2 regions of the Streptomyces sp. NPDC050560 genome follow, and region 1 is predicted to be linked to the other one. Evidence: riboswitches for the same ligand, from Rfam matches in the RefSeq annotation. Region 1 holds a riboswitch; the other holds the start of a gene.
What was found. Region 1 has a riboswitch for glycine ahead of gcvT (glycine cleavage system aminomethyltransferase GcvT). Riboswitches for the same ligand answer to the same signal wherever they lie in the genome.
Positions count from the first base shown of each region.

Region 1 (14,924 bases):
GTCCTCCTCGGCGACTACCCCGACGTGTTCCAGGCGGGGGCCGCGTTCATGGGCGTGCCGTTCGGCTGCTTCGCCACCGACGACGGCTCCGGCTGGAACAGCACCTGCTCGGGCGGGCAGCTCACCCACACCGCCGGGGAGTGGGGCGACCTCGTCCGCGCCGCCGACCCCGGGTACGGCGGGCCGAGGCCCCGTATGCAGCTCTGGCACGGCACCGCGGACACCACGCTGGACTACGCCAACTTCGGCGAGGAGATCAAGCAGTGGACCGACGTACTCGGCGTGGGCCAGATGCCGGTGTCCAGCGACGCCCCGCAGCAGGGCTGGACCCGTACCCGCTACGGCGACCCGGGTGACCGGGCGCCCGTCGAGGCGGTCAGCGTCCAGGGCGTCGGCCACTCGCTGCCGCAGCCGGGGATGGCGGCCCGCGCGATCACCTTCTTCGGCCTCGACCAGCCGTAGCCGACACCGCGCCGCACCGGTCCGCCCCCGCCGCACGCACCACCCGCACCACCCGCCACGTACACCGTGTGCCCCACGCACACCCCTGTGTCCACCCGGTGGCCGTCACACCACTGCACCCCAGGAGAGGCCGGAAGTGAAGAGAAGCACCGACAAGTCCCTGGCCCCCGCGCGCCAGCGCCTGGCCGGACCCCCCGAGGCCGCCGTGCCTCCGGCGCCCGCCGCCCGCCGCTTCCGGTCGGCGAAGGCCCTGGCCGCCGTGGTGCTCGCGCTGTGCCTCGGCGCGGCGGGAGCCGCGTTCGGCGCCGACGGCGCGGCGCACCGGGCGGCCGGGGCGCCCGGCACGGAACACCGCGCACAACCGGCCCCCGGCGACCACTGGGTGGACACCTGGACGGCGACGCCGCAGCTCACCGAGGACACCAACATGCCGCCCGCCCCCTTCACCGGCGACGGCGAGGTGCTGGTCGACAGCACCCTGCGCCAGACCGTCCACGTCTCCGTCGGCGGCGAACGGCTCAGGCTGCGCTTCTCCAACGCCTTCGGCGGCGCCCCGCTGCCCCTCACCGCGGCCTCCGTGGCGCTGCCCGCGGGCGGCGCGGCGGGGGCGAGCGCGACCGAGCCGGGCTCCGCCAGGCCGCTCACCTTCCGCGGCCGGGCCGGGACGACGGTGCAGCGCGGCGCCCAAGTGGTGTCCGACCCGCTCGACTTCACCGTCGGGCCCGGCGCCGACCTCACCGTCACCCTCTACCTCGCCCGGGGCCAGGCGTCCACCGACATCACCTCGCACCCCGGCTCGCGCACCGCCTCGTACCTGGTCCGCGGCGACCACCTCGACGACACCGGCCTGCCGGGCGCCGCGTCGGTGGAGCACTGGTACTTCCTCAGCGGCGCCGAGGTGTGGTCGCCGCGCGCCACCCGCGCCACCGCCGTGCTCGGCGACTCGCTCACCGACGGCCGCGGCTCCACCAGCAACCGCAACGACCGCTGGCCCGACCAGCTCCGCGCCCGGCTGCTGGCGGACCCGGGCACCGCGGGCAACGCGGTCGTCAACCAGGGCGCGGGCGGCAACCGCGTCCTCAACGACGGCCTCGGCCCCGCCGGGGTGGCACGGCTCGACCGCGACGTGCTCGCCCAGTCGGGGGTCACCTCGCTGATCGTCTTCGAGGGTGTCAACGACATCGGCACCGCGCCCGCCGACGAGGCGAGCCAGCAGCGCGTCGCCGACGACCTGATCTCCGCCTTCGACCAGATCGTCGTCCAGGCCCACGCCCAGGGCATCCGCGTCTACGGCGCCACCCTCACCCCCTTCGGCGGCTACGCCGACTACGACGACCCGGACGGCAACCGCGCCGCGGCCAGGCGCACCGTCAACGACTGGATACGCACCGGCGGCCGGTTCGACGCCGTCGTCGACCTGGACCGCGCCGTGCGGGACCCCGGCCTGCCCGGCCGGGTGAACCCCGCGTACGACGTCGGCGACCACCTGCACCTCAACCCCGAGGGCTACGGAGAACTCGCCGCGGCCTTCCCGCTCGACCTGTTCCACGACCGGCGGCTCCCGCCCGGCTCCGGCTTCGACTGAGCCCGCCGGGACCCGCACCGCCCCCGCCCCCCGACTCCCCACAGGAGAGCAGCATGTTCCGCCACGCACGCAAGCATCTGCGCACCGCCGCCGCCACGCTCACCGTGGCCGCCGCGGCCTTCGCCGCCACCCCCGCGCACGCCACCGCCCAGGGCCCCGCGGGCGCCGGCCTCTGGGCCGACTGCTCGGGCGGCTACGTCGGCCTCACCTACGACGACGGCCCGAACCCCTCGTCCACCACCGCGCTGCTGAACGCCCTGAACGCGGGCGGCGCCAAGGCCACCTTCTTCATCTGGGGCGAGCACGCCCAGCAGCACCTCGACCTGCTGCGCGCCGAGCAGTCCGCCGGGATGTGGATCGGCAACCACACCTGGAACCACCCGCACATGACCCAGATAGGGGAGCCGGCCGCGTACAACCAGATCGCCGACACCCAGAACATCATCCAGCAGACCATCGGCGTCAGGCCCACGCTCTTCCGCCCGCCCTACGGTGAGACCAACGCCCAGATCAGGAACGACGAGCTGCAACTCGGCCTCACCTCGGAGGTGCTGTGGAGCGTCGACTCCCAGGACTGGAACGGCGCGAGCACCCAGCAGATCGTGCAGGCCGCCGCCACCCTGCAACCTGGCGGCATCATCCTGATGCACGACGGCGGCTACCAGACCACCATCGCCGCCGTCCCGCAGATCCTGAGCAACCTCTCCTCCCGGCACCTGTGCCCCGGCCAGGTGAACACCGTGCGGGACGCCGCCACCGGGCAGTACCGGGTGACGGCCGTGGCCCCGTAAGAGAAGGGCCCCCGCGAGTCACGTCCTCGCGGGGGCCCTTCCTCTGTCCGTCCGCCGTGAAGGCTGAGAAGACGATCACGAGGCGGACGCCTGGGGGCCGGGCGGCGGCCCGGTCAGGGGGCGAGCAGCAGGGTGCCCGCGCGCTCCTTGGCCGCGGCGTGGCGCCTGGCCACGTCCTGCCAGTTGACGACGTTCCACATCGCCTCGATGAAGTCCACCTTCTGGTTCTTGTACTGGAGGTAGAAGGCGTGCTCCCAGGCGTCGAAGACCAGGATCGGCACCGAGCCCTGGCCCACGTTGCCCTGGTGGTCGTAGATCTGCTCGACGATGAGGCGCCCGCTCACCGGCTCGTACGCGAGCACGCCCCAGCCGGAGCCCTGGGTGGTGGCCGCTGCCTTGGTGAGCTGCGCCTTGAAGCCCGCGAAGGAGCCGAAGGACTCCGCGATCGCGTCGGCGAGGTCCCCCACCCCGTCCGCGGCCAGCGGCTCACCGCCGCCGTCGCCCGTCATGTTGTGCCAGTAGATCGAGTGCAGGATGTGCCCGGAGAGATGGAACGCGAGGTTCTTCTCCAGCCCGTTGACCGCCCCCCACGTCCCCTTGTCCCGCGCCTCCGCGAGCTGTTCGAGCGTGTCGTTGGCGCCCTTCACATAGGCGGCGTGGTGCTTGTCGTGGTGCAGCTCGACGATCTGCGGGTCGATGACCGGTTCGAGGGCCGAGTAGTCGTACGGCAGTTCCGGCAGCGTGTACGTGGCCACGTCTCATGCCTCCAGGTCCTTATTGCAATCTATATGCAACTGCACGCTAGCAGCATCTGCAACAGGAAAGCGCCAAGGGGCGCACCGCCGCGTCCGCCCCGGCGGCCCGCCGACCCCGCCCCGGTACCGCTGACGGGGCGTCGGCTACCCATTTGCCGGAGCGCTCTCTACGGTTGGCGGAGGGGCTGCGGCCGAGAGGGGGAGCGGTGGACGAGGAGCAGGGCGAGGGCGCGCGGCCCGTGGAGCCGGGCGGGGCGCGCAACGTCATCACCGGCGGCGACTTCGCGGGGCTCGTCCTCCAGGTCAGCGGCTCGGTCGGCCAGATCACCTACACCCCGCCCGCCACCGCGGGCCGTTCCCCCTTCGAGGTGCCCCCGCTCACCTTCCGCCCCGTCGACCAGCAGCAGTACCTGGACTTACTCGACCGCTTCGTGGGCGGCGCGGGGCGCGAGGACCGCGGTATCGGATACGGCGCCATCGACGGACTGCCGGGACTCGGCAAGACCACCCTCGCCCGGCGCTGGGCGGGGCGCAGCAACGGCCTCTTCCCCGACGGGCAACTCTTCGTGGACTACGGGGAGTTGCGCAGACGCGCCGCGGTCGGCGGTGACGTCGGTGCCGCCCTGTTCCACTGCCTTGTCACCCTCGGCTGCGACGCCACGGCCATCAAGCCCTCGGTCGAGGAGCGGCGGGAGCAGTACCGGTGCGCCACCCGCGGTCGGCGCATCCTCGTGCTGCTCGACGACGTCAGCCACCCCGGGCAGGTCAGCGCCCTGATCCCGGAGGGTTTCGGCAGCGCCGTGCTCGTCACCAGCACCCGCAGGTTCCCCGAGCTGTACCTCGACGGCGCTCGCCCGATCTCGGTGGCGCCGCTCGACCGGGCGAGTGCCCTCGAACTCCTCGCGGAGGTCGCGGGCGAGACACGTACCGCCGCAGAACCGGCCGCCGCCGAGCGGCTCGTGGAGCTGTGCGGACGGGTGCCGAAGGCGATCTGGCTGGTCGCGACCCGGCTGCTGGACGACGTCCTGACCATCGCCGAGCTTGTCGGGGAACTGGCCGACGAACGCCGCCGGCTCGCCGGCATCGGAATGGGGGAGGAGAACTCCATGTCCGCCGCGCTCGAAGTGGCCTACCGTGACCTCGGCGCCGACGCCGCCCGCATGTACCGGACGCTGGGGCTGCTGCCCTGCCGCACCTTCGACCTGGGCACGGCCGCGGCGGCGGCCGACGTCGACACCACGACCGCCAGGGCCCTGCTGCGGCAACTGCGCGCCACCAACTTCCTCGACCCCGCGGGCGACGGCCGCTACCGCCTCCACGACCTGGTCAGGCTGCACGCCCGCGAGCGCGCCGAGCGCGACCCCGGGACCGACGAGAAGGCGGTCGCGCTGCGCGTGGCCACCCGCTACCTGGCCCAGGTCGCCTGGGCCGACCGCGCCCTGCGGGCCGACCGGCTGCGCCTGGCACGCCTCGGCGACCTGCTCGACCGGGTGCCCGACCCCTTCGCGGGCGGCGGCCCGGCGCTCGACTGGCTCGAAGCCGAGCGCGCCAACATCATGGCGGTGCTGCGCGCGGCGCACCGCCACCACCTGGACGGTGTGGCGGCGCCGCTCGCCGAGGGCTTCGTCGCGCTGTTCCTGCACCACCGCCACCTCGACGACTGGCTGAACTCGCTCGACCTCGGCAGCCGCTGCGCCGCCCGGGCCGGCCTGACCGCCCTGGAGGCCAGGCTCCGCAGCCTGCGCTCGCGCCCGCTGCTGGACCTCGGCCGGTACGACGAGGCGTACGAGGAGCTGACCAGGGCCGCCGCACTCGCCGCCGGCTCGGGACACGCCGTACTCCAGGGCTCCGTGCAGGAGTTCCTCGGCCGCTACTGGGACAGGAGGGACCCACCCACCGCGGTCCTCGCCTACCGCGAGTCGCTGCGGTTCAACACCGAGGCGGGGGAGGAGCGCGGCGCCGCCATCGCCCGCCTCTTCCTCGGCCAGGCGCTCGCCGCCACCGCGAGGGACCTGGGCGACGAGTCCCTGGCGCGCGCCAGGCGCGCCGAGGCGCTGCTGACGCTGGAGAAGTCACACGCCGCGTTCCTCGCCCTGCCCGCGCCCGACGTACGGATGGCGGCCCGCGCCCAGGCCGCCGTCGGCGCCCTGCGCGGACGGCTCGGCGACACCGCCACGGCCGAGGACGAGCTGCGCGCGGCGATCGACACACTGCACCAGGTGGAGGGCCCGCACTACGAGGCCGGGGCCCGGGTCGCCCTCGCCGACGTCCTCCAGGCCGCGGGCGCCCCCCTCGACGCGGTACGGGAGCAACTGGCCGCGGCCCACACGATCTACGCCGACGGCGACAGCCCGGAAGCCGAGGGCGTCAGGCGGCGCCTGGAGACACTGGGACCCGCCGCCGACGAGGAGCAGGGCGACACCCCCGTATGACGGGCCGCCCGGCGCGTGCGGCTCAGCCCGCCGGGCGCGTGCCGTGTCTGAGCCGGATCGAGACGTCCTGCGCACGCCCCGCGTCGACCCGCAGCGCCACCAGGGCGCCGTCCGGCTCCACCTCCCCCTCGCACAGGCAGGCATAGACCGCCGCGGCGGGAACGCCCGCGTCGAGGGCGGGCCCCGTCGTGGCGACCTCGTACACCCGCCCGTCGCGCAGCCCCACCAAAAACTGCCGCGGCCCCAGCGGCACCGCCGCGACCCTGCTGCCGGGCACCGCGCGCAGGGTGTCCCCGATCCAGGCGAGCGCCTCGACCGCGGCCCGTACCGGCTCGCCGCGCACCAGGACCGCCGCGCTCTGGGTGAGCTGCGCGTCGGCCTCACGGTCGTCGCAGGCGAGATGGAGGAGCGCGTCCTGCGGCTCCGTCCACTCCTCGAAGACCGCCGCGGGACGACGGCGCACGGCCACGGTGCGCCGCCCGCCGTCCCTGGCGAGGTCGGTCGCCACCATCCAGGATGTGACCGGCCGCGCCGCCACCGCGGGCGGCGGCAGCCGCCGGGCCCGCGGCGCGGGCGACTCCGGCTCAGAGAGACCCACCAGCCGGTACAGCGCGTCCCGCAGCCGGTCGAGCGCGTGCCCCTCGTCCGCGAACGCGGCCGCCGCCACGGCCCGTGCCGCGCCCTGCCCGTCCCGTACCGCCGCCGCGATCTGCCGCCCGCGCTCACCCCTGCCGCCGAGCCGTGGCGCCGTCGCGCCCAGCGCCGTGATCGCCGTCCCCGGCACCGCGTCGTCCCCGAACGCGCCCAGCAGCACCGGCTTGCCCAGCGCCGCCCCGTACAGCGTCACACTGCCGTGGTCCCCCACCACGGCGTGCGCGGCGACCAGCGCCTGGCGCCACTCGTGCACGGGCGGCACCAGCAGGAGACCGGCGTCGAGGGCGTCGGCGAGCAGGGTCTCGATGTGCCAGGCACCGTGCGCCGACCACACGTTGGGGTGCAGCACCAGCGCCACCCGGTAGCGGTCGTACGGCAGCTCCGCGAGGAGCTGCGCGGGCAGGTCGGGCCGCCGCCCGATCAACGACGCGGGCCCCCAGGTCGAGCTGAGCACCACGAGCCGCCTGCCATCGCCCGCGCCGAGCGCCGCCCGGTAGGAGTCCGCCAGCGACAGGCTCGCCGAGAGCCCGTCGAGCACCGGGTCGCCCACCAGCAGCGTGCGGCCCGCGGCCTTCGGCTGCGCGGCGACCAACTGCCGCTCCTGGTCCGGGTGCGACACCGCGAGCCAGGCACGCCCCGACTCCAGCCACTCGTCGGGCACCATCCCCGACACCCGCGTCCCCGGGCCGCGCGCGTCGGGCACCAGCTTCTGGAACCCGACGCCGTGCGGCAGCACCAGCACCGGGCAGTCGCCCCGCGGCAGGTCGAGGTTCTCGCTCGCGGTGACGATGAGGTCGGGACTGACCGAGCCGAGCTGCGGCCACGGCAGCACCCGGCAGCCCGCGGCGCGCAGCGCCCCGAGGACGCCCTCGTTGAACGCGGAGGTCGGATCGAAGGCGTAGACGACGTCGAGACGCCGGTCCCCGCGCAGCAGCGCGGGCAGCGTCTCCAGCAGCCGCACGGTGGAGGTCAGCGTCCTGACGGCGGCGACGAGGACCCGCCGCCCCCCGAACGTCCGCCAGCGGGAGGCGCCGGGACCCACCAGGAGACCCGCGCCGCCCGGCGCGCCCGGCCCGCTCATCCCCCGCCCCCGCCCGCACGCGGCACGGTGCACCCGTGCCACCGCACGCGGGCCGCGGCCCCGGCGGGCGTCGGCTCCTGCCACCACGGTGAGATCTCGGGCACGCGCTCCACGGTACCGGCGCCCCTCACGCCCGCGGCCGGCCCCGGCAGCCCCGCCGCCCTCAGCACTCGATGATGTTCACGGCGAGCCCGCCGCGCGCCGTCTCCTTGTACTTGACGCTCATGTCGGCGCCCGTCTCGCGCATCGTCTTGATGACCTTGTCGAGGGAGACCAGGTGGTTGCCGTCGCCGCGCATCGACATGCGGGCCGCGGTGATGGCCTTCACCGCGGCCATGCCGTTCCGCTCGATACAGGGGATCTGCACCAGGCCGCCCACCGGGTCGCAGGTCAGGCCGAGATTGTGCTCCATGCCGATCTCGGCCGCGTTCTCCACCTGCTCGGGGGTGCCGCCCAGCACCTCGGCGAGCGCGCCCGCCGCCATCGAGCACGCCGAGCCCACCTCGCCCTGGCAGCCCACCTCGGCGCCCGAGATCGACGCGTTCTCCTTGAAGAGCATGCCGATCGCCCCCGCCGCCAGCAGGAAGCGCACCACGCCCTCCTCGTCGGCGCCCGGCACGAAGTCCAGGTAGTAGCGGAGCACCGCGGGGATGATGCCGGCCGCGCCGTTGGTCGGCGCGGTCACCACCCGGCCGCCCGCGGCGTTCTCCTCGTTCACCGCCATCGCGTACAGCGTCACCCACTCCATCGCGCGCGCCGCGGGGTCGCCCTCCGCGCGCAACTGCCGCGCCGAGGACGCCGCGCGCCTGCGCACCTTGAGGCCGCCGGGCAGCAGCCCCTCACGGGACATGCCGCGCGCCACGCAGTCCCGCATCACCCGCCAGATCTCCAGCAGTTCCGCGCGCACCTCGCCCTCGGTGCGCCACGCCCGCTCGTTCTCCAGCATCAGCGCCGACACCGAGAGACCGGTCTCCCTGGCCCGCGCCATCAGCTCGTCGCCGGTGCGGAACGGGTGCGTCAGCTCCGTGTCGTCGAGGGCGATACGGTCCGTGCCCACCGCGTCCTCGTCCACCACGAAGCCGCCGCCGACCGAGTAGTACGTCTTCTCCAGCAGCGCCCGCCCGGCCGCGTCCGCCGCGCGCAGCGTCATGCCGTTGGCGTGGTACGGCAGCGCCCGCCTGCGGTGCAGCACCAGGTCGCGGTCGGTGTCGAAGCCGATCTCGTGGGTGCCGAGCAGCGGCAGCCGCCCGGTGGCGCGCATACGGTCCGTGCGCTCCTGCGCCGTGTCGACGTCGACGGTGCGCGGGGACTCGCCCGCGAGGCCGAGCAGCACCGCGCGCGGGGTGCCGTGTCCGTGCCCCGTCGCGCCGAGCGAGCCGTACAGCTCCGCGTGGACGGTGTGCGTCCGCTCCAGCAGGCCCTCGCCCCGCAGCCGCCGCGCGAACATCCGGGCCGCCCGCATCGGGCCGACCGTGTGGGAGCTTGAGGGTCCGATGCCGACCGAGAACAGGTCGAAGACCGAGAGGGCCACGGATGACTCCTTGCTGGCGTGGCACGCCGTCGGCCGCGGGGTGCGCGGCCCGTGGGTGGCAGGGCGCGGGCACCGCGCCCCGGTCGGGGTGCGCGCTGCCACGGTCAAGCGTACGAAAGGCCCCGGGGCGGTGCCCCGGGGCCGCGGGCGCTACAGGTTCGGATACAGCGGGTGCTTCGCCACCAGCGCCGTCACCCGCCCGGCCAGCGCCTTCGTGCCGGACTCGTCGAGGTCCGGCTTCAGCGCCCCGGCGATGACGTCGGCGACCTCGCGGAAGTCCTCGGCGGCGAAGCCGCGGGTGGCGAGCGCGGGGGTGCCGATGCGCAGCCCCGAGGTGACCATCGGCGGACGCGGGTCGTTCGGCACGGCGTTGCGGTTGACGGTGATGCCGATCTCGTGGAGCCGGTCCTCGGCCTGCTGCCCGTCGAGCCGGCTGTCGCGCAGGTCGACGAGGACCAGGTGGACGTCGGTGCCGCCGGAGAGCACCGAGACGCCCGCCGCCGCGACGTCCTGCGCCACCAGGCGCTCGGCGAGGATCGCCGCGCCCTCCACGGTGCGCCGCTGGCGCTCCTTGAAGTCCTCGCTCGCGGCCACCTTGAACGCGACCGCCTTCGCCGCGATGACATGTTCGAGCGGCCCGCCCTGCTGGCCGGGGAACACCGCCGAGTTGATCTTCTTCGCGAGATCCGCGGTGCTGAGGATGACGCCGCCGCGCGGGCCGCCGAGGGTCTTGTGGGTGGTGGTGGTCACCACGTGCGCGTGCGGCACCGGGTTGGGGTGCAGACCGGCCGCGACCAGGCCCGCGAAGTGGGCCATGTCCACCATCAGGTACGCGCCGACCTCGTCGGCGATCCTGCGGAACGCGGCGAAGTCCAACTGCCTCGGGTACGCGGACCAGCCCGCGACGATCAGCTTCGGCCTGCTCTCCTTGGCCAGCCGCTCCACCTCGGCCATGTCGACGCGCCCGGTCTCGCCGTCCACGTGGTAGGCGACCACGTGGTACAGCTTGCCGGAGAAGTTGATCTTCATGCCGTGGGTGAGGTGGCCGCCGTGGGCGAGGTTCAGGCCCATGATGGTGTCGCCCGGCTTCAGCAGCGCGAACATCGCGGCGGCGTTGGCCTGGGCCCCCGAGTGCGGCTGGACGTTGGCGTGCTCGGCGCCGAACAGCTCCTTCACACGGTCGATCGCGATCTGCTCGACCACGTCGACGTGCTCGCAGCCCCCGTAGTAGCGGCGGCCCGGGTAGCCCTCCGCGTACTTGTTGGTGAGCACGGAGCCCTGCGCCTCAAGGACGCCGACGGGCGCGAAGTTCTCCGAGGCGATCATCTCCAGCGTGGACTGCTGGCGGCGCAGCTCGGCGTCGACGGCGGCGGCGACGTCCGGGTCGAGCTGGTGGAGCGGGGTGTTGAGAAGCGACATCACGGGTCCCTGGGGAGTCTGGTCCCGGCGGCGTGCCGCGCGGGACGGTCACGGAGGGCGCCTGCGCACCGGCGGCGGCCCCGGCGCTCCACGGGGGAGCGCGGGCCGCCCGCGGGCGCGGCGGCGCGGGGGCCTACTCGGAGGCCGAGAACTCGCCGTACTCGGCGGCGGTGAGCAGGTCGTCCGGCTCCCCGGCGACACGCACCCTGAACAGCCAGCCGCCCTCGTACGGCTCGGAGTTCACCAGCGAAGGGTCGTTCGCCACGTCCTCGTTGACCTCGGTCACCTCGCCGCTCACCGGCGAGTAGAGGTCGCTGACCGACTTCGTCGACTCCAGCTCGCCGCAGGCGTCGCCCGCGGTGATGGCCGCGCCGACCTCGGGGAGCTGGGCGAAGACGACGTCGCCGAGGGAGTTGGCGGCGTACTCGGTGATACCGACCGTGGCCACGCCGTCGGCGGTGGGCGTCACCCACTCATGCTCTTTGCTGTAGCGAAGGTGCTCGGGATTGCTCATGGCTGAATTCTCCTGTACGCGGGGGACTGCTCAGTACGGGGTCTTGCCCAGTGGGACGGGGCTCCCGCCCGGTGGGACGGTGCGCGGCGGCGCCCCCGCCATCCTCTGCGGGGGCACGGCGCCGCCGGGGAACCGGCGCGCGCTTCAGCTCCCGCGCCGGTAGAACGGCAGCGCCACGAGGTCGTACGGCTCCGCCGCGCCCCGGATGTCGACGGCGATCCCGGGGGCGCCGGGGGCCGCGTGCGCGGCGTCCACGTAGGCCATGGCGATGGGCGCCCCGAGGGTGGGGGAGGGGGCGCCCGAGGTGACCTCGCCGACCGGCGCGCCGTCGGCGAGCACCCGGTACCCGGCCCGCGGCACCCTGCGGCCCCGCGCGACGAGCCCGACGAGCACCCGCGGCGGGGCGGACTCGGCGCGCCGCGCCGCCTCCTCCAGGGCGTCCTTGCCGACGAAGCCGCCCTCCTTGCCGAACTTCACGATCCGGCCGAGCCCGGCGTCGAACGGGGTCAGCTCCGTGGACAGCTCGTGCCCGTACAGCGGCATGCCCGCTTCGAGCCGCAGCGTGTCACGGCAGGCCAGCCCGCACGGCACGAGGCCCGCGTCCGCGCCCGCCTCGGTGAGCGCCGCCCACAGGCCCTCGGCGTGCTCGGGCGCGACGAACAGCTCGAAGCCGTCCTCGCCCGTGTACCCGGTGCGCGCGATCAGCGCGGGCACCCCGGCGACCGTGCCCGGCAGCCCCGCGTAGTACTTCAGACCCTCAAGCGCGGCGTCCGTGAGCCCGCCGAGGATGCCGGCGGACGCCGGGCCCTGCACCGCGAGGAGCGCGTACGCGTCGCGGTCGTCGCGCACGCGCGCGTCGAAGCCTTCCGCGCGCTCCGTGAGGGCGTCGAGCACCGTGCGTGCGTTGGCGGCGTTGGCGACGACCAGGTACGTCGTGTCGTCGAGCCGGTAGACGATCAGGTCGTCGAGGATGCCGCCGTCCGTGCGGCAGATCATGGTGTAGCGGGCCCGTCCGGCGCGCAGGGTGCCGAAGGCGCCCACCAGGGCGTGGTCGAGCGCGGCGCCCGCCTCCGGGCCCGTGACGGTGATCTCGCCCATGTGGGACAGGTCGAAGAGCCCGGCCGCGGTCCTGACGGCGCTGTGCTCCCCGCGCTCGCTGCCGTAGCGCAGCGGCATGTCCCATCCGGCGAAGTCGGTCATGACGGCACCGAGGGAGCGGTGCACGGCGTCGAGGGCGGTACGGCGCGGGGCGCCCGGCTGTTTTGGCGGCGCGGCGGCGCGCGGGGCATGGGTCATCGGCTGGCTCCAGGGCAGGACGGGCGGGTGACTTCCTCCCCATCTGTCATCGGAACCTGAGAGCTTCACCGGGGGCGTCCGACGCGCGGACTGCTGCCGTCCCGGCTTGCACCTTCGGTGGGACCGCCCGTGGGCGGCCCGCTTTTCAGATGCGCCTCGCCCGCGCGGTATCGGGGCCTGAGAGATTCAAGGGAGGAACTTGCTCCTTCGGCGCCCCGGCCGGTGGCCGGGAACTCTCCCGCGCGGATTCAAGCGGCCGTTATGGAGTTTGCGCGCACATCATGGCACGCGCGCGTGCCGGGCGCCCGGGCGGTGGTGCGTCTCCGGGCGCCGCGACGGGTCCGCGACCCGCGCGGGCGCCGGTACGTGAGCGGTACGGGGGCGGTACGGAGCCCTGCGGGAAGGGCGCCGCGGGGCGGGGCGGCCGGGGGCGCGAGGCGGCCTCGTGCGGGGCCGCGCGCGTGTGACCGGCGCCGGACGGCGGCCACGGGCCGTACCGACGACGCGATCCGGCCATAAGCAGAGACACCCTTGTGCGGCATTACCGTTTCTTTACACTCGGGTCAGGGCCCTGACACGACCGCACGGGGGAGGCCGATCACGGTGCCGGCATCCGACACGACCCCCATGTCCGGCATGTCCGTCACCGCGCCCGACGCGGCCGCCACGACAGCCATGCCCGGCGTGTGGGACCTCAGGGGCCGCCCCGGGGCCGTCCCCGCGGAGCTGTGGTTCGACGCGGGGGACCTCGTCGTGGTCTCGGGGCTGCCGGGCAGCGGCAAGTCCACCCTGATCCGCCGCACCGTACGCACCGCCACGGGCGTCATGGACGCCACGGCCACCGCAGGCACCGCGGCAACCGGCGCCCACGGCGCCCACCGCCTCGACTCCCAGGACGTCAGGGAACGCTTCGCGCGCCGCGTGCACCCGAGCCTGCCCTACGCCCTCTACCGCCCCCTGGTACGCCTCGCGCACTACGCGCGCCTCCTGCGCGCCCTGCGCTCCGGGCGCGGGCTCGTGGTGCACGACTGCGGCAACAGGCGCTGGGTGCGCGCCCTCCTCGCGTGCGCGGCGCGCCGCCGCGGCGGCGCCCTGCACCTGCTGCTGCTCGACGTCGCGCCCGACGCCGCCCTCGCGGGGCAGCACGCGCGCGGGCGCCGCGTCTCCCGCCACGCCTTCGGCGCGCACCGCAGGGCCTTCGCCCGCCTCCTGGAGCGCGTCGCCGCCACCGGGCCGCCACCGGGCTGCGCGAGCGTCCTGCTGTTCGACCGCACCGCCGCCGACACCGTACGGACGCTCGGCTTCCGCCGCTGACGCGCCCCGCGTGCACCACGCCCCTGTTCGAACGCCGTCAACACCGCGCCCGGCAAGGGTTAAGGTGCGTCCCGCAGTACAGGACACAGGTGTGGAGCAAGCGTTGAACATGGACATACCGGTGGAGTCCGCGCCGTACGCGTACGGCGCCTGGCCCGTCAACGAGTTGGAGCAGGTGCTCTCCGCCGCCCTGGCGGGCGGCGCACCCTCGGCCGCCGCGCGCGTCGTCGAGGTGCTGGCCCGCAGCCATGTGTGGGTGCCCCTGCCCAACGGCGGCAGCCCCGGCCACCCCGATCTCGACCTGCCCACCCTGGAGATCGCGGGCCAGGCGTACGTCCCGGTGTTCAGCTCCGAGCAGCAGTACCGCCAGGTCGTCGGCGGGCACATGGCGTGCACCGTCGCCCCCGCCGTCGAGTTCGCCCGCGGACTGCCGCCGCAGCTCGGCATCGCGCTCAACCCCGACGGCGCCGTCGGCATCCCGCTGCCCCCGCCCGCCGTCGCCGAACTCTGCCGCGCGGGCCGCACGGAACTGGACGGCGCGGGCGGCGGCCGGGTCAGGCTCTTCCCGCCGGACTGGCAGGACGACCCCCTGGACTTCCTCACGGCGGCCGCCGAGGAGTTCGCCGCCACCGGGGTCGTCACCACCGCGCGCCGCTGCCTCGCGAGCGTCGAGGGCGGCCCCACCCAGCTCTTCGTCGGCGTCCAGACCGACCGCTTCGAGGACGAGGCGCTCCACCTGCCCATGGCCGCCCTCGGGCGCGCCCTCGGCCGGGTGCCGGTGCGCTGGGAGGTCAACCTGATCCTGCTCGACGTCGCACGCGACCCCGTCACCGACTGGATGCGGGACCAGGTGCGGCCGTTCTACGCGCGCGCCACACCCGGCACACCGTGATGCCGGCCCGCGCGCCGTGCCGGTGTCAGCGGCGCCGATTAAGGTGGTTTCATCAGTCGGTGGGCAGCGGCACGGCGCCGCCGCCCCCCGATGCCCGGGAAGCGCGGGACAGAGCAGCAGAAAAGCCGCGGGACAAGGCAGTACAGCGCGGCACGAGGCAGGGCAACGCAGGACATCGCGGTGCGTATCGAGGCGGCC
Region 1 covers NZ_JBITGT010000017.1:96,607-111,530, forward strand. Annotated here, with positions in the region: gene ACIBIW_RS31255 (alpha/beta hydrolase family esterase) at 1-462, shown strand, start outside; gene ACIBIW_RS31260 (SGNH/GDSL hydrolase family protein) at 713-2,047, shown strand; gene ACIBIW_RS31265 (polysaccharide deacetylase family protein) at 2,101-2,838, shown strand; gene ACIBIW_RS31270 (superoxide dismutase) at 2,952-3,593, opposite strand; gene ACIBIW_RS31275 (NB-ARC domain-containing protein) at 3,800-6,025, shown strand; gene ACIBIW_RS31280 (hypothetical protein) at 6,048-7,760, opposite strand; gene ACIBIW_RS31285 (L-serine ammonia-lyase) at 7,924-9,291, opposite strand; gene glyA (serine hydroxymethyltransferase) at 9,442-10,710, opposite strand; gene gcvH (glycine cleavage system protein GcvH) at 10,844-11,224, opposite strand; gene gcvT (glycine cleavage system aminomethyltransferase GcvT) at 11,369-12,520, opposite strand; glycine riboswitch at 12,676-12,771, opposite strand; gene ACIBIW_RS31305 (AAA family ATPase) at 13,157-13,834, shown strand; gene ACIBIW_RS31310 (enhanced serine sensitivity protein SseB C-terminal domain-containing protein) at 13,944-14,726, shown strand.

Region 2 (14,924 bases), on a different contig from region 1:
GTCGACGGGGCCCGGCCAGAAGTCGAGTTGGGTGTAGCCGCGGACGTTCTGGTGGGCCAGGGTGGCGTGGACGACCGTGGTGTGCTCCTGTCCCGCGTCGCGCAGCGCGGTGCCCAGGTCGAGCCAGTCGAGGGAGAGGACGACGTCGGCTGCGGCCACCGCGGCCCGGCCGCGCGCCGTCAGCCTGATGCCGGTGTCGCGGTGGTGCAGCGGGTGCCGGGTGGGGAAGGACGCGGTCTGTTTGAGGTCGGTGACCACCTCGGCGCCGAGGAGTTCGGCGAGCGCGACCCGCTGGTCCCAGGCTTCCCCGCTGGTGGAGGTGCGTCCGACGAGGATGACGGGGTGCTCGGCCCCGGCCAGCAGCCGTGCGGCGCGGTCGAGTTCCGCGTCGGCGGGCACGGGTGCGGGCAGCGGCGGGAAGCGGTGGGCGTCGGCCAGCAGGTCGCTGCCGTCGTGCGGCTCTTCGAGCAGTTCGCTGTCCAGGGACACGTAGACGGGTCCCCTGGGCGCCCCGGCGGCGAGTTGGGCGCCGCGCAGCAGGGAGCGTACCGCCGCGGGCAGGGAGCCTGGCTGGTCGTCCCACTTCAGGAAGGGGCGGACGAGGGCGGCCTGGTCGGTGAAGGTGTGGACCCAGTCGGTCCAGGCCCTGCGGTGGTGGGTGTCGGCGGGGCCGCCCGCGCCGAGGACGAGCAGGGGCGCCTGGTCGCAGTAGGCGTTGTACAGGGCCATGCTCGCGTGCATCAGGCCGACGTTGCTGTGCAGGGCGACGGCCATGGGGCGCCCCGCGGCCTTGGCGTAGCCGTGGGCGACGGCGACCGCGTGCTCCTCGTGGAGGCAGAGGACGAGCTGCGGGTGGTGGTTGCCCTGGTGGTTGACGATGCTGTCGTGCAGGCCCCTGAACGTGGCCCCGGGGGTGAGCGCGACGTAGCGGAGCGACAGCGCGCGCAGGGTGTCGGCGACGACGTCGCTCGCCCACTCCTGGGCGGTGGCGGGCTCTCCTGCCGGGATCTCGGAGGGTGCGGTGCCGGGGCGTGCGGTGGTCCCGCGCTGCTCAGATGTTGACATGGACGAACTTGCTCTCCGTGTAGCTGTACAGCTCCTCGATGCCCTCTTCCCTGCCGAGGCCGCTGTTCTTGACGCCGCCGAAGCCGGTCCCCGTGAAGTGCTTGGAGACGTCGTTGACCCAGACGTATCCGGCGTCGACCCGGCGCACGGTGGTGAGGGCGGTGTCGAGGTCGCGGGTCCAGACGGAGGCGGTGAGGCCGTACTCGACGTCGTTGGCCATGCGGATGACCTCGTCGGGGTCCGACCAGCGCACGACGGAGAGCACGGGCCCGAAGACCTCCTCCCCGAACACCCGCATGCCGGGCTTCACTTCGGTGCAGACGGTGGGCGCCACCCAGTACCCGGCGGGGAACTGATCCCCCCTCAGACCGCGGCCGCCGGTGGCGATGCGGGCGCCGTCCTCGCGGGCCGCCTCGATGTAGTGGAGCGCCTTGTCGTACTGGGCACGGGAGTTGACGGGGCCCATGTCAGACGCCTCGTCGAGTGGGTCGCCGATGCGCAGGCCCTCGACGAGCGACGTGATCTCCTCGACCACGCGGTCGTGGACATCCTCGTGGAGGAAGAGCCTGCTCATCGAGCCGCAGGACTGCCCGGCCCAGGCGAAGTTCATTCCCGCGACGGCGGCGGGCACCGCCTTGGCGAGGTCGGCGTCGGGGAACACGATCATCGGGTTCTTGCCGCCGAGTTCCAGGGTGACGTTCTTGACGCCGGACTCGGCGGCGGTGCGCTGGATGCGCATGCCGGTGGCGGCGGAGCCGATAAAGGCGATACGGCGGACCCGGGGGTCGCGCACAAGCGGCTCGCCGGTGGCGGCGCCGAGTCCGGTGACGATGTTGACCACGCCGGGCGGCAGCACCTCGCGGCACACCTCGGCGAGCAGGGACGCGGACAGCGGCGACTGCTCCGACGGCTTGATGACGAGGGTGTTGCCCGCGGCCAGGGGCGCGGCGAGCTTGGCCGCGGCGAACTGGACGGGGTGGTTGAAGGGGATGATCCGGGCGACCACCCCGTAGGGCTCGCGCACCGAGTAGTGCAGGCCCGAGGCGGTGGCGGGCACGGTCTCGCCCTTGAGTTCGAGGCCGAGCCCCGCGTAGTACTCCAGGCTCTCGATGGCGCGGCTGACGTCGCTGCGCATCTTGCGGATGGTGTTGCCGGTGTCGCGCACTTCGAGTTCGAGGATCTCCTCGCCGCGTTCGGCGAGTTTCGCCGCGAGCGCCCGCAGGTGTCCCGCGCGCTCCTGTGCGGAGAGCGCCCGCCAGCCGGGGAAGGCGTCCTGTGCGGCGCCGACGGCGCGGGCGATGTCGGTGGCGGTGCCCGCCGGGGTGCGTCCGATGACCTGCTCGTCGGCCGGGTTCACCGAGTCGAGCCACTCTCCCGAGTCGCTGCCGGTCAGCTCGCCACCGATCAGCATCGGGTACGGGGCAGGTGCACTCACTGAAGCTCCTCGTTCGTTCTCGCGTACGGCGGTGTGTGCGCCGGTGTGGGTGCGTCGGCGCCCCGCTCCCCCGGGGCGCCGACGCGGGACCCCGGGGGGTGCCGGTGCACCGGGCCGTGGCGGCCCGGGCGCGGCTCAGCCGTGTCCGGTGACGAAGTCCCCGACGACACGGGCGAACTCCTCCGGCGCCTCCCAGGGCAGCAGGTGTGCCGCGTGCGGCACGAGCGCGTAGTGCCCGCCGGGGTGTGCGGCGCGGGCGGCCTCGACGCGCTCGCCGACCCGGCCGGGTTCCGCCGCCCCGTACAGGAAGAGGGCGGGGACGGTGAGTTCGCCGAGGCGGGCGCGGAGCCCCTTGTTGCCTCCGCCGCCCGCGCGGGCGATCCTGTCGCGCTCCTGGAAGGCCGTGAAGTGGGCGCCGGTGCTGAGCGCGTACCGGGCGCGCACGGCCTCGTCGGTGGCGAGGGCGGGGTCGTGGAGGTTGGCTTCGAGCTGAGCGCGTACCTCGTCGAGGGTGGGTTCGCGCCCCGGGTCGCCCTGGTGGCCCTCGGCGTGGCCCGCGGGTGCGGGCCCGGTGGCGGGCGGCAGCAGGCTCCCGGTGGCCACGGCGGTGACGGTGCGTACGGTGTCCGGGTGTTCGAGGGCGTGCCCGACCACCATGCCGCCGGACTGGGAGTGTCCGACGAGATGGGCCGTCCGGATGCCGAGGGTTGTGAGGAACTGCCCCAGGAACGCGGCGCGTTCGGGCAGCGAGTGGCCGGGGGACGCGTCGGTGCCGCCGAACCCGGGCTGGTCGTAGGCGACGGCCCGCAGCCCCCGTGCGGCCAGACGGGGCAGGCAGCGCTCCCAGGTGGCGAGGGACGAGCCGAGCGAGGCGCCGTGCACGAGCACCACCGGCGTCCCGCCCGTCCCGGCCTCGACCCAGTGGGTGCGGGCGCCCGCGACGTCGGTGTGCACCGTTACGCCGCGGCACGCACGTCGAGCAGGATGCCGTCCGGGTCGGCGAGTTGGTAGTCGGACCCGGCGGGGCAGTCGGCCATGTCGCGCACCCGGCGGTTGGCCTCGGGGCTCACCTCGTAGGTACGGGGCGCGAGGGAGGGGTTGGCCTTGATCCGCTTGGCCAGTTCGGCCTTGAAGTCGTCGAGGGAGTCGACCACGAAGCCGAAGTGGTCCATCGAGGGGCGGGCGATGCCGGTGCCGAGGAAGTGGCCGATGGTCCAGGGCACGATGACGATCTCGATGGTGCCGTCGGTGAGGGTGACGGCGTCGCCCGCGGCCCGCGGGGGCTCGACCCGCTTCAGCTCCAGGACGTCCTGGTAGAAGGAGGCGACCTCGGTGTGCCGCATGGTGCGCAGCATGAAGTGGCTGAAGCGGCTGGGGCCCGACTGCTCGTGCTCCTCGGCGTAGACACCGCCGCGGTTGCTCAGGCCCGCCTGGGAGAGGTCGAAGACGTTGCCCGCGGGGTCGTGGGCGCTGTAGGCGGCGAAGGGGCGGTTGCTCGGGCGCTTGACCGCGTCGAGGTCGGGGTACAGCTCGCGGGCCCGTGCCAGGGTGGCGTCGAGGTCGTCCACCTCGAAGCCGAAGTGGTCGAGCCCGGCCTGCCTGCCGGGCTTGCGGGGGTTGATGTTGAGGCCCACGTAGCCGTCGGTGAGGTTGGCGGCCGCGGCGGACTTCTTCAGGTCGCTGGGCCCCTGGAGCCCGAAGACCGCGGCGTAGAAGGTACCCATCAGCGCGAACTGGTCGCTCACGATCGCGATGTGGTTGATACGGGTGGCCATGGGCGCGCTCCTGTTGCTGATGGACCCCTTCAGTGCACTAGGTGAACTTAAGTCCACCATGCGAACGTCAGCGTGGCACAGGCGGCTGACACCGTCAAGGGAGGTGGCGGGCCTCGCCGGTGGGCGCACCGCCACCCATCGGGCCCCGGGAAAAAGGGACTTGGGGTACGTGCATCGGGGCGGTGGGTGCTCCGGCGCCGGGGGCGCGGCGGCGGACCGGGAAAGGGCCAGTCGGAGCGGATTGGCCTTGGTCGCGCCACGGCGCGGCTTCTACGCTTCCGGCATGCGCATTCGGATCGTGGACGCCTTCACCGACCGGCCCTTCGGGGGCAACCCCGCGGGGGTCGTGCTGCTCGACGCGTTCCCCCCTGACGACCGGCTCCAGCGGGTGGCCGCCGAGGTCAACCTGTCGGAGACCGCCTTCGCCCACCCGCTGCCGCCCGGCGGCGAGGCCGACTGGGCGCTGCGCTGGTTCACCCCGGGTACGGAGGTGGACCTGTGCGGGCACGCCACCCTCGCCACCGCGCACGTACTCGCCGCGGACGGCCGCGCCGGGGGGCCGGTGCGCTTCGCCAGCCGTGGCGGGCTCCTCACCGCGCGTGCCGGCGCCGGGGGCCGGATCACCCTCGACTTCCCCACCGCCCCGCTGACCGGGGTGGCGCCGCCCGCGGGCCTCGCGGACGCCCTCGGCGCCACGCCGCTGAGCGCCCACACCACCGCGGGCCCCACCGACGACATCCTGGTGGAGCTGGCCGACGAGCGCACGGTACGGGAGCTGGCCCCCGACCACCGCGCCCTCCGCGGGGCGTCGAAGCGGGGAGTGCTGGTGACCGCGCGCGCCGACGACCCCGGCGCCGGCTACGACTTCGTCTCCCGCTGCTTCTTCCCCGACGTCGGCATCGACGAGGACCCGGTCACCGGCAGCGCGCACACCTCGCTCGGCCTCTTCTGGGCGGGCCGCCTGGGGCGCTCCTCGCTCGTCGGCTTCCAGGCGTCGGCGCGCGGCGGCCTGGTCGGTACGGAGGTCAGGGGCGAGCGGACGCTGCTCACCGGCACCGCGGTCACCGTCATCGACGGCGAGCTGCTGGTGTGAAACCCGGCGGCCGGGTCAGGCGGTCGGGAGCCAGCCCACCTTGCCCGCGAGCAGCGCGTAGCCGACGAACGCGCCGATGTCGAGCAGGGAGTGCGCGGCGACCAGCGGTCCCACCCGGCCCCAGCGCCGGTAGAGCAGCACGAAGACCACGCCCATCGCCACGTTCCCGAGGAACCCGCCGACGCCCTGGTAGAGGTGGTACGAGCCGCGCAGTACGGCGCTCGCCGCGAGGGCGCCCATCGGTCCCCAGCCGAGCTGGCCGAGGCGCCGCAGCAGATAGCCGACCACGATGACCTCTTCGAGCACGGCGTTCTGCACCGCGGACAGGACGAGGACGGGGAACTTCCACCACACGTCCGGCAGTGCCTCGGGCACCACGGTCAGATTGAAGCCGAGGCCGCGTGCCGCGAGGTAGAACCCGATGCCGATGCCGCCGATCACCGCGGCCACCCCGGCGCCGCGGCCCAGGTCGGGCCAGGGCCTCGTCCGGTCGAAGCCGAGGGTGCGCGGCCCCGCGCCCTCCCGGGTCAGCAGGTGGAACACCAGCAGTACGGGCACGAGCGCGGTGGCGATGTCGAAGAGCTGCCAGGCGAGGTCGAGCCAGGGGCGGCCAGGGGCGGCGGAGGCGTTGAGGGTGGCGGCCTGGTCCTTGAGCCCTCCCGGCCTGGTGACGGAGCCGACGAAGGAGATCAGCGCCGACAGGCCGCTCGCGCCCAGGGAGAGGGCGAGCACCAGCAGGGTCTCGTGGCGCCAGGTGCGGCGCCGTGGCCCGTCGTCGGGCAGCTCCCGCGCCCCCGGTCCCGCCTCCGCCTGCACGTACGCCTCCCACTGACCGCGCTGCCCGGCCCCCATCCTCGCACCCGGTGCGGCATGGGTCCCGGCGGCCCCGGCTCGGGTGTCGCCGGGGCCGCCGGGGCTCACCCCGGCACTCCGGTGGGCCAGGTGTGCACGGGCTCGCCGAGGTGCATCAGCTCGCTGTAGCGCCGGGTGGTGGCGGCGAGGGCGTCCTCGCGGTCCGCGCCCGCGTCCAGGGCGCGGTGGAAGGTGTCGGCGAGCCAGGAGGCGCCGTTGACCCTGCGGTCGCAGCGCTGCTCGATGATGCCCAGGTAGCGGTCGCGCTCGTCGGGCTTCACGCCCCAGGCGTCGAGCCCCGCCGCGGCCAGCGGCAGCAGCTCCTCGCGGACCAGTTCTGTGGCGGCGACCTCCTCGGTGCCGCTGCGCCGCCTGCGGGGCCAGACCAGCCGGGCGTCGATGCCGTACCGGCAGGCGGCGTCGAAGTTGCGGGCGGCGGCCTCGAACGGGAGCAGGGTCCACACCGGGCGCGGCTCGTCGGCGAGGGCGCGCACCAGGCCGTAGAAGAAGGCGGCGTTGGCGACGACGTCGGCGATGGTGGGGCCCGCGGGCAGCACCCGGTTCTCCACCCTGAGGTGCGGGACGCCGTCGGTGACGCCGTAGACGGGCCGGTTCCAGCGGTAGACGGTGCCGTTGTGCAGAACCAGCTCCGACAGTTGCGGTACCTCGCCCTCCGCCAGGAGGCGTGCCGAATCCTCTTCGGCGCACAGGGGCAGAAGGGCGGGAAAGTAGCGTACGTTCTCCTCGAAGAGATCGTACGCGGAGCCGATCCAGCGCTCGCCGAACCAGGTGCGCGGGCGCACGCCCTGGGCCTTCAGCTCGGGCGGACGGGTGTCCACGGACTGCTGGAACAGGGGCGGGCGCGACTCGCGCCACAGCTCCCGGCCGAAGAGGAAGGGCGCGTTGGCGGCGACGGCGATCTGCGGCGCGGCGACCACCTGGGCGGCGTTCCAGGCGTCCGCGAACCGCTCGGGCCGCACCTGGAGATGGAGTTGGACGGAGGTGCAGGCGGCCTCGGGGGCAATGGAAGCGGACGTGGTGCTGAGCCGTTCCACACCGTCGATGTCCAGCGCGAAGTCCTCTCCGCGGGCGGCGACAATCTGCTCGTTGAGAAGCGCGAAGCGGTCGATGTCGGAGAGGTTCGCGGAAACCAGGTGTTGTCTGGCGAGAGTCGGAAGAATACCGATCATCACGATCCCGGCGTCGACCTCCTGAGCCTTCTCGTGGGCATGTGCGAGAGCCGCGTCAAGTTCCGCGGACAACTCTTCGAGAACGGCACCTTCAAAACGCCTCGGCGGGATATTGACTTCCAGGTTGAACATTCCCAGCTCGGTCTGGAAATCCATACCTGAGACCCGTTCGAGAACCTGCTCATTGAGCATCCGCGGCATACCGTCGGACCCCGCGAGATTCATCTCCATCTCCAGGCCCATCAGGTTCCGGGGCCCCTCGAAGCGGCCCTCGTCGAGCAGCCGGGCCAGCGCCGTCAGGCACTGCCCCAGCTTGTCGCGGAACCGCTGCCGATCGCGGCCGCTGATCGTGCCCTCGCCCGCGGAGACCTTCTCCCCCATCGCGGCACCCTCCTCGGTTTCCGGGGCTCCGCGCTTCGGCGGGAGCCGTCGTGGCTGCGTCGTGACAGGGAGGGTGCCCCGGACAATGTGTCCGTAACGCCACGGCGGGCACGTGGACCGAGTACGCTCATGGTGTCCTGGAGCACATTCACGGGGCCCATTCACGGGGCACAGGGGACGGGGCGGCGGCGGCAATGGCTCCGGGCAGGCGGGCGGTGCGGCACCAGAACGGCACATTCACGCCGCGTATGTGCCGGTAATCGCCGGTTAAATCGAGCCGTACAGGCGGTGCCAATTCCGACAGGTCAGGGCGTGCTTCCTCGCGCGCAATGAGGTGGCGTGCCCCATCATGGTGACCGAATAGTTTCTTGCCCGCAATACGGACGACCGCTAGCCGAAACGCGGCTAGAACGTATGTCGTATAAACTCCGCCCACGGGGCAGAGAGTTGGTGCTCGCGGACATCTCCGCCTTCCCGACCCCCGCCAGCCGACAGTGACGTCTGCACTTGCCCCGCTTCCTCATGCCTGTCGAATGAGAGGCGACCCCATCATGCCCCTGCATGCTCCCCCGGCTCCCGCCCCCGCCCTGCGCGGTGTCCTCGCGGCGCTCGGCTCCCCGTCCGCCGTACGAGAGGCGCGCATCCCGGCGCTGCGCTCCCCCCAGTCGCCACCCACCGCGGAGCTGCCACTGCCGGTGCATGTGATCGACCGTCCACCGGCCGAGGGTCCCCTCGCCCCGCGGCTCGCCGCCTGGCGCTTCGTGATCCGCTCGGCCGGGCGCCCGGTGGCCGCCGCCGACGCGGTGCCGACCCCCGACGGCTGGGTGTTCTCGCACTTCTTCGAGGGCCCGTACGCCGCCGCCACGGAGCGGGCGCTCGCCCAGGCCGAGACCCTGGCCGCCCCGTACCAGCCCAGGCTGCTCTCCGTCACCGGCCTCTACATGCTGACCCTGTGGCTGCACGGCGACCCGTCGGCCGACCCCGAGGCCGGGGAGCCGGCGCCGGACGATCTGCTGGTGCCGCTCGCGCCCGCGCCGCCCGGCATCGCCGCGCACCGCCCGCACCGGGCCGCCGAGCTGCTGCCCACGCTGACCGACCGGCTCGCCGCCGCGGCGCTGCTGACCGCGTGAGCGGAGCGCACCGCGCCTGGCACCCCTGCCCGAGGCGCCGTCCCGCACGGGGCGGCGCCTCCCGTGCGCCCGGCCACCACGGGCCACCGCCCCACCACGGCCCGCAGCCGCCACCCCCGCCGTGTCACACGGGGTGAGCTGGGCGCGACCCTGAGCGCCAGTGAACCGCACAGGTGTGTAACGCGTCTCCAACGAGTGAGACGCACTGTCGCGAAATACCTGCGGAGTCCGCTCCGCGGGGGTGAGACTGGACACACACAACTGAACGGCGGGGCTCAGGACCCCACCGATCCGACCACGGGGGAGCGGCCATGAACAGCCGCAGCACACAGACCGCACCATCGACCGACACCGACGTCACGACAGAGCGAAAGATCCCCGACATGTGCCAGCACCAACCACCGTGTCCGACCGCGGACTCAGCCGACCGGGAGGCCGCCCACCTGGTGGCGCACCACCCGGAGCAGGGCTGGAGCCTGCTGTGCAACGGCGTCCTCCTCTTCGAGGACACCGGTGAACTGCTGCCGGACGGCAAGGTCATCGCTCCGCACCGCCCCCTGGGCACCTCCAGGGTGATCACCGCCGCCTAGCGCCACGCCCCACGCGCCACCAGGGCCGGTCCCGTGTTTGCGGACCGGCCCCTTTTCGCGTCCCGGGTCAGTCGTCGTACGCCTCGGGCGGCGGGCAGGCGCACACCAGGTTGCGGTCCCCGTACGCCTGGTCGATGCGGCGCACCGGCGGCCAGTACTTGTCCGCCGCGTGCACCCCGGTCGGGAACACGGCCGTCTCGCGCCCGTACGGGTGGTCCCAGTCGCCCGCGAGGACGGCGGCGGTGTGCGGGGCGTTGCGCAGCGGGTTGTCCTCGCGGGGCCACTCCCCCGCCGCGACCTTCTCGATCTCGGCCCGGATCGCGATCATCGCCGCGCAGAAGCGGTCGATCTCCGTAAGATCCTCGCTCTCGGTGGGCTCGATCATGAGCGTTCCGGCGACGGGGAACGACATCGTGGGCGCGTGGAAGCCGTAGTCCACGAGCCGCTTGGCGACGTCGTCGACGCTGACCCCGGTGGCCTTGGTCAGCGGGCGCAGGTCGATCACGCACTCGTGCGCCACGAGGCCGCCGGGCCCCGTGTAGAGCACGGGGAAGTGGGGTTCGAGCCGCCTGGCGATGTAGTTGGCGCTCAGGACCGCGACCTGGGTGGCGCGCCGCAGCCCCTCGCCGCCCATCAGCCGTACGAACGCCCAGGAGATCGGGAGGATACCGGCCGAGCCCCAGGGCGCGGCGGCCACGGGGCCCGGGCCGGTCTCGGGGCCCGCGAGCGGCTGGAGCGGGTGGCCGGGGAGGTAGGGGGCCAGGTGCTCGCGCACCGCGACGGGGCCGACGCCGGGACCGCCGCCGCCGTGCGGGATGCAGAACGTCTTGTGCAGGTTGAGGTGCGAGACGTCCCCGCCGAACCTGCCGGGCCTGGCGAGCCCCATCAGCGCGTTCAGATTGGCCCCGTCCACGTAGACCTGGCCGCCCGCGTCGTGCACGGCGGCGCAGATCTCGGACACGTGCTCCTCGAACACGCCGTGCGTCGACGGGTACGTGATCATGAGCACCGCGAGCCTGTCACGGTGCTGCTCGATCTTGGCCCGCAGGTCGTCGGCGTCGATCTCGCCGTCGCCCGCGGTCTTCACCACGACCACCCGCATCCCGGCGAGCACCGCGCTCGCCGCGTTGGTGCCGTGCGCGGAGGACGGGATCAGGCAGACGGTGCGGCCGGCCTCGCCACGCGCCCTGTGGTAGCCGCGTACCGCGAGGAGCCCCGCAAGCTCGCCCTGGGAGCCGGCGTTGGGCTGGAGCGAGACACGGTCGTAGCCGGTGATCGCGGCGAGCCAGCCGGACAGCTCCCCGATGAGGGACAGATAGCCCTGGGCCTGCTCGCTGGGCGCGAAGGGGTGCAGCGCCCCGAACTCGGGCCAGGTCACGGGCTCCATCTCGGTGGTGGAGTTGAGCTTCATGGTGCAGGAGCCCAGCGGGATCATGCCGCGGTCCAGGGCGTAGTCCCGGTCCCCGAGGCGGCGCAGGTAGCGCAGCATCGAGGTCTCGGAGCGGTGCTCGTGGAAGACCGGGTGGGTGAGGTAGGCGTCGGTGCGCAGCAGCCCGGCCGGGAGCGCGTCGTCGGTGTCCTCGTCGAGCGCGGCGACCTCCGCCTCGACGCCGAACGCGCTCCACACCGTGCCGAGATGGTCCCTCGTGGTGGTCTCGTCGCAGGCGATGCCGACGTGGTCGGCGTCGGTCAGCCGCAGGTTGACCCCGCCGCCGCGGGCCGCCGCGACGACCTCCGCGGCGCGCCCGGGCACCCGGGCGGTCACCGTGTCGAAGAACGTCCCGTGGGTCACCTCCACGCCCCCGGCGCGCAGCCCCGCCGCGAGCAGCGTCGCGTACCTGTGGGTCCTGGCGGCGATGGCCCGCAGCCCCTCGGGGCCGTGGTAGACGGCGTACATCCCGGCCATCACGGCGAGCAGCACCTGGGCGGTGCAGATGTTGCTGGTGGCCTTCTCCCGGCGGATGTGCTGCTCCCTGGTCTGGAGCGCGAGCCGGTAGGCACGGTTGCCGTCGGCGTCCTGGGAGACCCCGACGAGACGTCCCGGCAGGCTGCGGGCGAAGTCCTCGCGTACGGACATGTAGCCCGCGTGCGGGCCGCCGAAGCCCATGGGGACGCCGAAGCGCTGGGTGGTGCCGACGGCGATGTCGGCGCCGAGCTGTCCCGGCGGGGTGAGCAGGGCGAGGGCGAGCAGGTCGGCGGCGACGGTCACCACGGCGCCCAGCTCGTGCGCCCGCTCGACCAGCGGCCGCAGGTCGCGTACGGCGCCCGAGGCGCCCGGGTACTGGAGCAGCACGCCGGTCACGCCGCGCTCGGCGACGGCGTCGGGCACCCCGTCGGCGAGGTCCGCCACGACGATCTCCACACCGGAGGGCTCCGCCCTGGTCCTGAGCACGGCGAGGGTCTGCGGCAGGGTGTCGGCGTCGACGAGGAAGACGCCGTCCTTGACCTTGCCGACCCGCCGGGAGAGCGCCATGGCCTCGGCGGCGGCCGTGCCCTCGTCGAGGAGGGAGGCGCCGGCCGTGGGCAGCCCGGTCAGGTCGGCGACCGTGGTCTGGAAGTTCAGCAGCGCTTCGAGGCGGCCCTGCGATATCTCCGGCTGGTAGGGCGTGTACGCGGTGTACCAGGCGGGGTTCTCCAGCACATTGCGGAGGATGACCGGCGGGGTGAAGGTGCCGTAGTAGCCGAGGCCGATCATGGAGTCGAGGACGGTGTTGCGCTCGGCGAGGCCCCGCAGGCTCGCCAGCACCTCCGCCTCGCTGCCCGCCTCGGGCAGCGGCAGCCGCTCGGTGCTCCTGATCACCTCGGGCACGGCGGCGTCCGTCAGCTCGTCGAGGGAGCCGTAGCCGACGTGCGCCAGCATCTTGGCGAGTTCCTGGGGCCCCGGACCGATGTGCCGCCGCTCGAAGGGGGCGGCGCGCTCAAGACGGGACAGCGGCGTGCGGTGGGCGTTCATGGCGGGGGCCTCCTGGTCTGCTGCGACCTGTGAGGGCACGGGGTGCCCGGACGGCCTCCCCCTCTGTCATACGACCTGAGAGCTTCACCGGCACGCCCTGGGGACGCCCGGCTTGCACCGTCGGTGAGAGCGGAAGACCGACCATGCCCGCTCTGCTTTCCAGAGTGGCCTCACCCGCGCGGTACGTGAGCCTGAGAGATTCCGGGGAGGATTTGCTCCTTCGGCGCCTCCGGCGGCCGCCGGAGGACTCTCCCGCTCGGGTTCTGCGGCCATCAGCAAGCCTACCAGCGGCCCCGCGGTCGGCACTCGGCTGGCCGACACCCCGTTCGTACCCTTTCGTAGGGGTGACGGATGGTTCTTCGGCAGTCGGGAGACAGCGTGCAGACGGATGTGAACCCGCGCCACCTGATCGGCCGCAAAGCGTTCGATCGCACCGGTTCGAAGATCGGGACCATCGACGAGGTCTATCTCGACGATGCCACCGGCTCACCCGAATGGGCGGCCATAAGGACGGGATTCTTCACCCGGGACGCCTTCGTGCCGCTGGAGCAGAGCAGGCTGGTGGGCGGGGTGCTGCGGGTGCCCTTCGACCGCTCCCTGATCCGGCACGCGCCGGACCTCGGGGTCGGACGCCACCTCTCCCCCGCCCAGGAGCTACAGCTCTGCCACCACTACGGGATCATGGTGGAGGGGGTGCGCGAGACCTGGCCCCCGGACCGCGACTTCGGGCACATCGCGGGCGAGGAACGGGACTGAGTCCGGGGCGCGGCGGCACCCGGTGCCGTCAGCCGGCGGTCTCCGGGCCCGGCGCGTCCTTCGGGGCCCGCGCCCCGTCGGGCACGAGCGGCAGCGGCCCGGCGGCCGTGAGGTCGGGGTCGTCGGCGGCGAAGGTGCGGACCCGGCCGGGGGCCGAGCCCGGGGTCTCGAAGCGCACGGTGACCCGGCCGAGGCCGCTGCCCTGCACCCAGCCGGGGCCGTGCCGCGCGTGCCGCACGTCGTGCCCGGCGAGCCAGCGCCTCGGCACCGGCGTGTCGTCCTGTTTCTCGGGCGCCTCGGGGCGCTCCCCGGTGTCCTCGGGCTCGGGGTGCGGCTCCTCCGCGGTGCCCGAAGCGGCCTGTGCGAACAGGTCCTCCTGGGTGAACCCGGCGAGTCCCGTGACGCCGACGCCGAGCAGCCGCACCCCGCCGGTGGTGTCCACGGACTCCAGCAGCCGCGCGGCCGCCTCCCGCACCACCGCGGGGTCGTCGGTGGGGCCGCGCAGCGTCTCCGAGCGGGTGAGCGTGGAGAAGTCGTAGCGGCGGACCTTCAGCACCACCGTGCGCCCCGAGCGCCCCGCCTCGCGCAGCCGCCGCACACAGCGGTCGGCGAGCCGCTGCACCTCGCCGCGCACCCGTACCCGGTCGTGGATGTCGGTGTCGTAGGTGTCCTCGACGGAGACGGACTTGGTGTCGCGCTCGGCGACGACGGGCCGCTCGTCCCTGGCCAGCGCCATCGCGTAGAGCCCCGCGCCGTGCGCCTTGCCGAGCAGCCGCACCAGCTCGTCCTTTCCGGCGTCCGCGATCTCCTGGACGGTGGTGATCCCGGCCCGCCGCAGATGGTCGCCGGTGGCGGGGCCGACGCCCGGCAGGGTGCGCACCGGGAGCGGTCCCAGCAGCTCGCGCTCGCTGCCCGCGTCAATGAGCACCAGGCCGTCGGGCTTGGCGCGCTCGGAGGCGATCTTGGCGAGCATCTTGGAGACGGCGAGCCCGACGGAGCCGCTGAGGCCGGTGACGGCCCTGATGTCGGCGCGCAGCCGTTCGCCGATGGCGCGGGCCGACGCGGCGTCGTCCGCGGCCCCCGACGCCTCCAGGTCGACGAAAGCCTCGTCCAGGCTGAGCGGTTCGACCAGCGGGGACAGGTTCCGCAGCAGGCCCATGACCTGCTCGCTGATGTCGCGGTAGAGCCCGAAGCGGGGCACGAGGTACGCGGCGTGTGGTGCGAGGCGCCTCGCCTGCCCCATGGGCATCGCGGAGTGCACCCCGAACCTGCGGGCCTCGTAGGAGGCGGTGGCGACGACGCCCCGGGGCCCGAGGCCGCCCACGATCACGGCCTTGCCGCGCAGGCTCGGCTTGGCCGCCTGCTCCGCCGAGGCGTAGAAGGCATCCATGTCGAGATGCATGATGGTGGGCTCGCGTCGCACGCCTCAGATGCTGCCGTATGCCACTGACATCGCGCCCGCCCGCCGCGCGAACGGGCGGGGGCGGTCAGACGGCGCGGTTGCGGCGGCGGGCCAGCTCGTCGGTGGGATGGCGGCCGACGAGGGTCTCACCGGTGTCGACCCGCTCGCCGTGGAGCTGGGAGAGGGCGGTCTGCACGTCGTGCCAGACGACCCCGACGGCGATGCCGAAGATGCCCTGGCCGCCCTGGAGGAGCTGGTGGACCTCGCCGGGCGAGGAGCACTCGTAGACCGTGGCGCCGTCG
Region 2 covers NZ_JBITGT010000028.1:28,091-43,014, forward strand. Annotated here, with positions in the region: gene ACIBIW_RS36375 (thiamine pyrophosphate-binding protein) at 1-1,065, opposite strand, end outside; gene ACIBIW_RS36380 (aldehyde dehydrogenase family protein) at 1,052-2,500, opposite strand; gene ACIBIW_RS36385 (alpha/beta fold hydrolase) at 2,636-3,454, opposite strand; gene ACIBIW_RS36390 (VOC family protein) at 3,457-4,275, opposite strand; gene ACIBIW_RS36395 (PhzF family phenazine biosynthesis protein) at 4,559-5,368, shown strand; gene ACIBIW_RS36400 (CPBP family intramembrane glutamic endopeptidase) at 5,384-6,184, opposite strand; gene ACIBIW_RS36405 (glutamate--cysteine ligase) at 6,286-7,791, opposite strand; gene ACIBIW_RS36410 (hypothetical protein) at 8,343-8,921, shown strand; gene ACIBIW_RS36415 (DUF5999 family protein) at 9,305-9,511, shown strand; gene gcvP (aminomethyl-transferring glycine dehydrogenase) at 9,579-12,464, opposite strand; glycine riboswitch at 12,634-12,729, opposite strand; gene ACIBIW_RS36425 (PRC-barrel domain-containing protein) at 12,843-13,220, shown strand; gene ACIBIW_RS36430 (DNA polymerase IV) at 13,249-14,643, opposite strand; gene ACIBIW_RS36435 (MerR family transcriptional regulator) at 14,708-14,924, opposite strand, start outside.
Region 2: it holds a riboswitch for glycine, as region 1 does, so the genes downstream of both, gcvP (aminomethyl-transferring glycine dehydrogenase) here and gcvT (glycine cleavage system aminomethyltransferase GcvT) in region 1, are expected to answer to the same signal.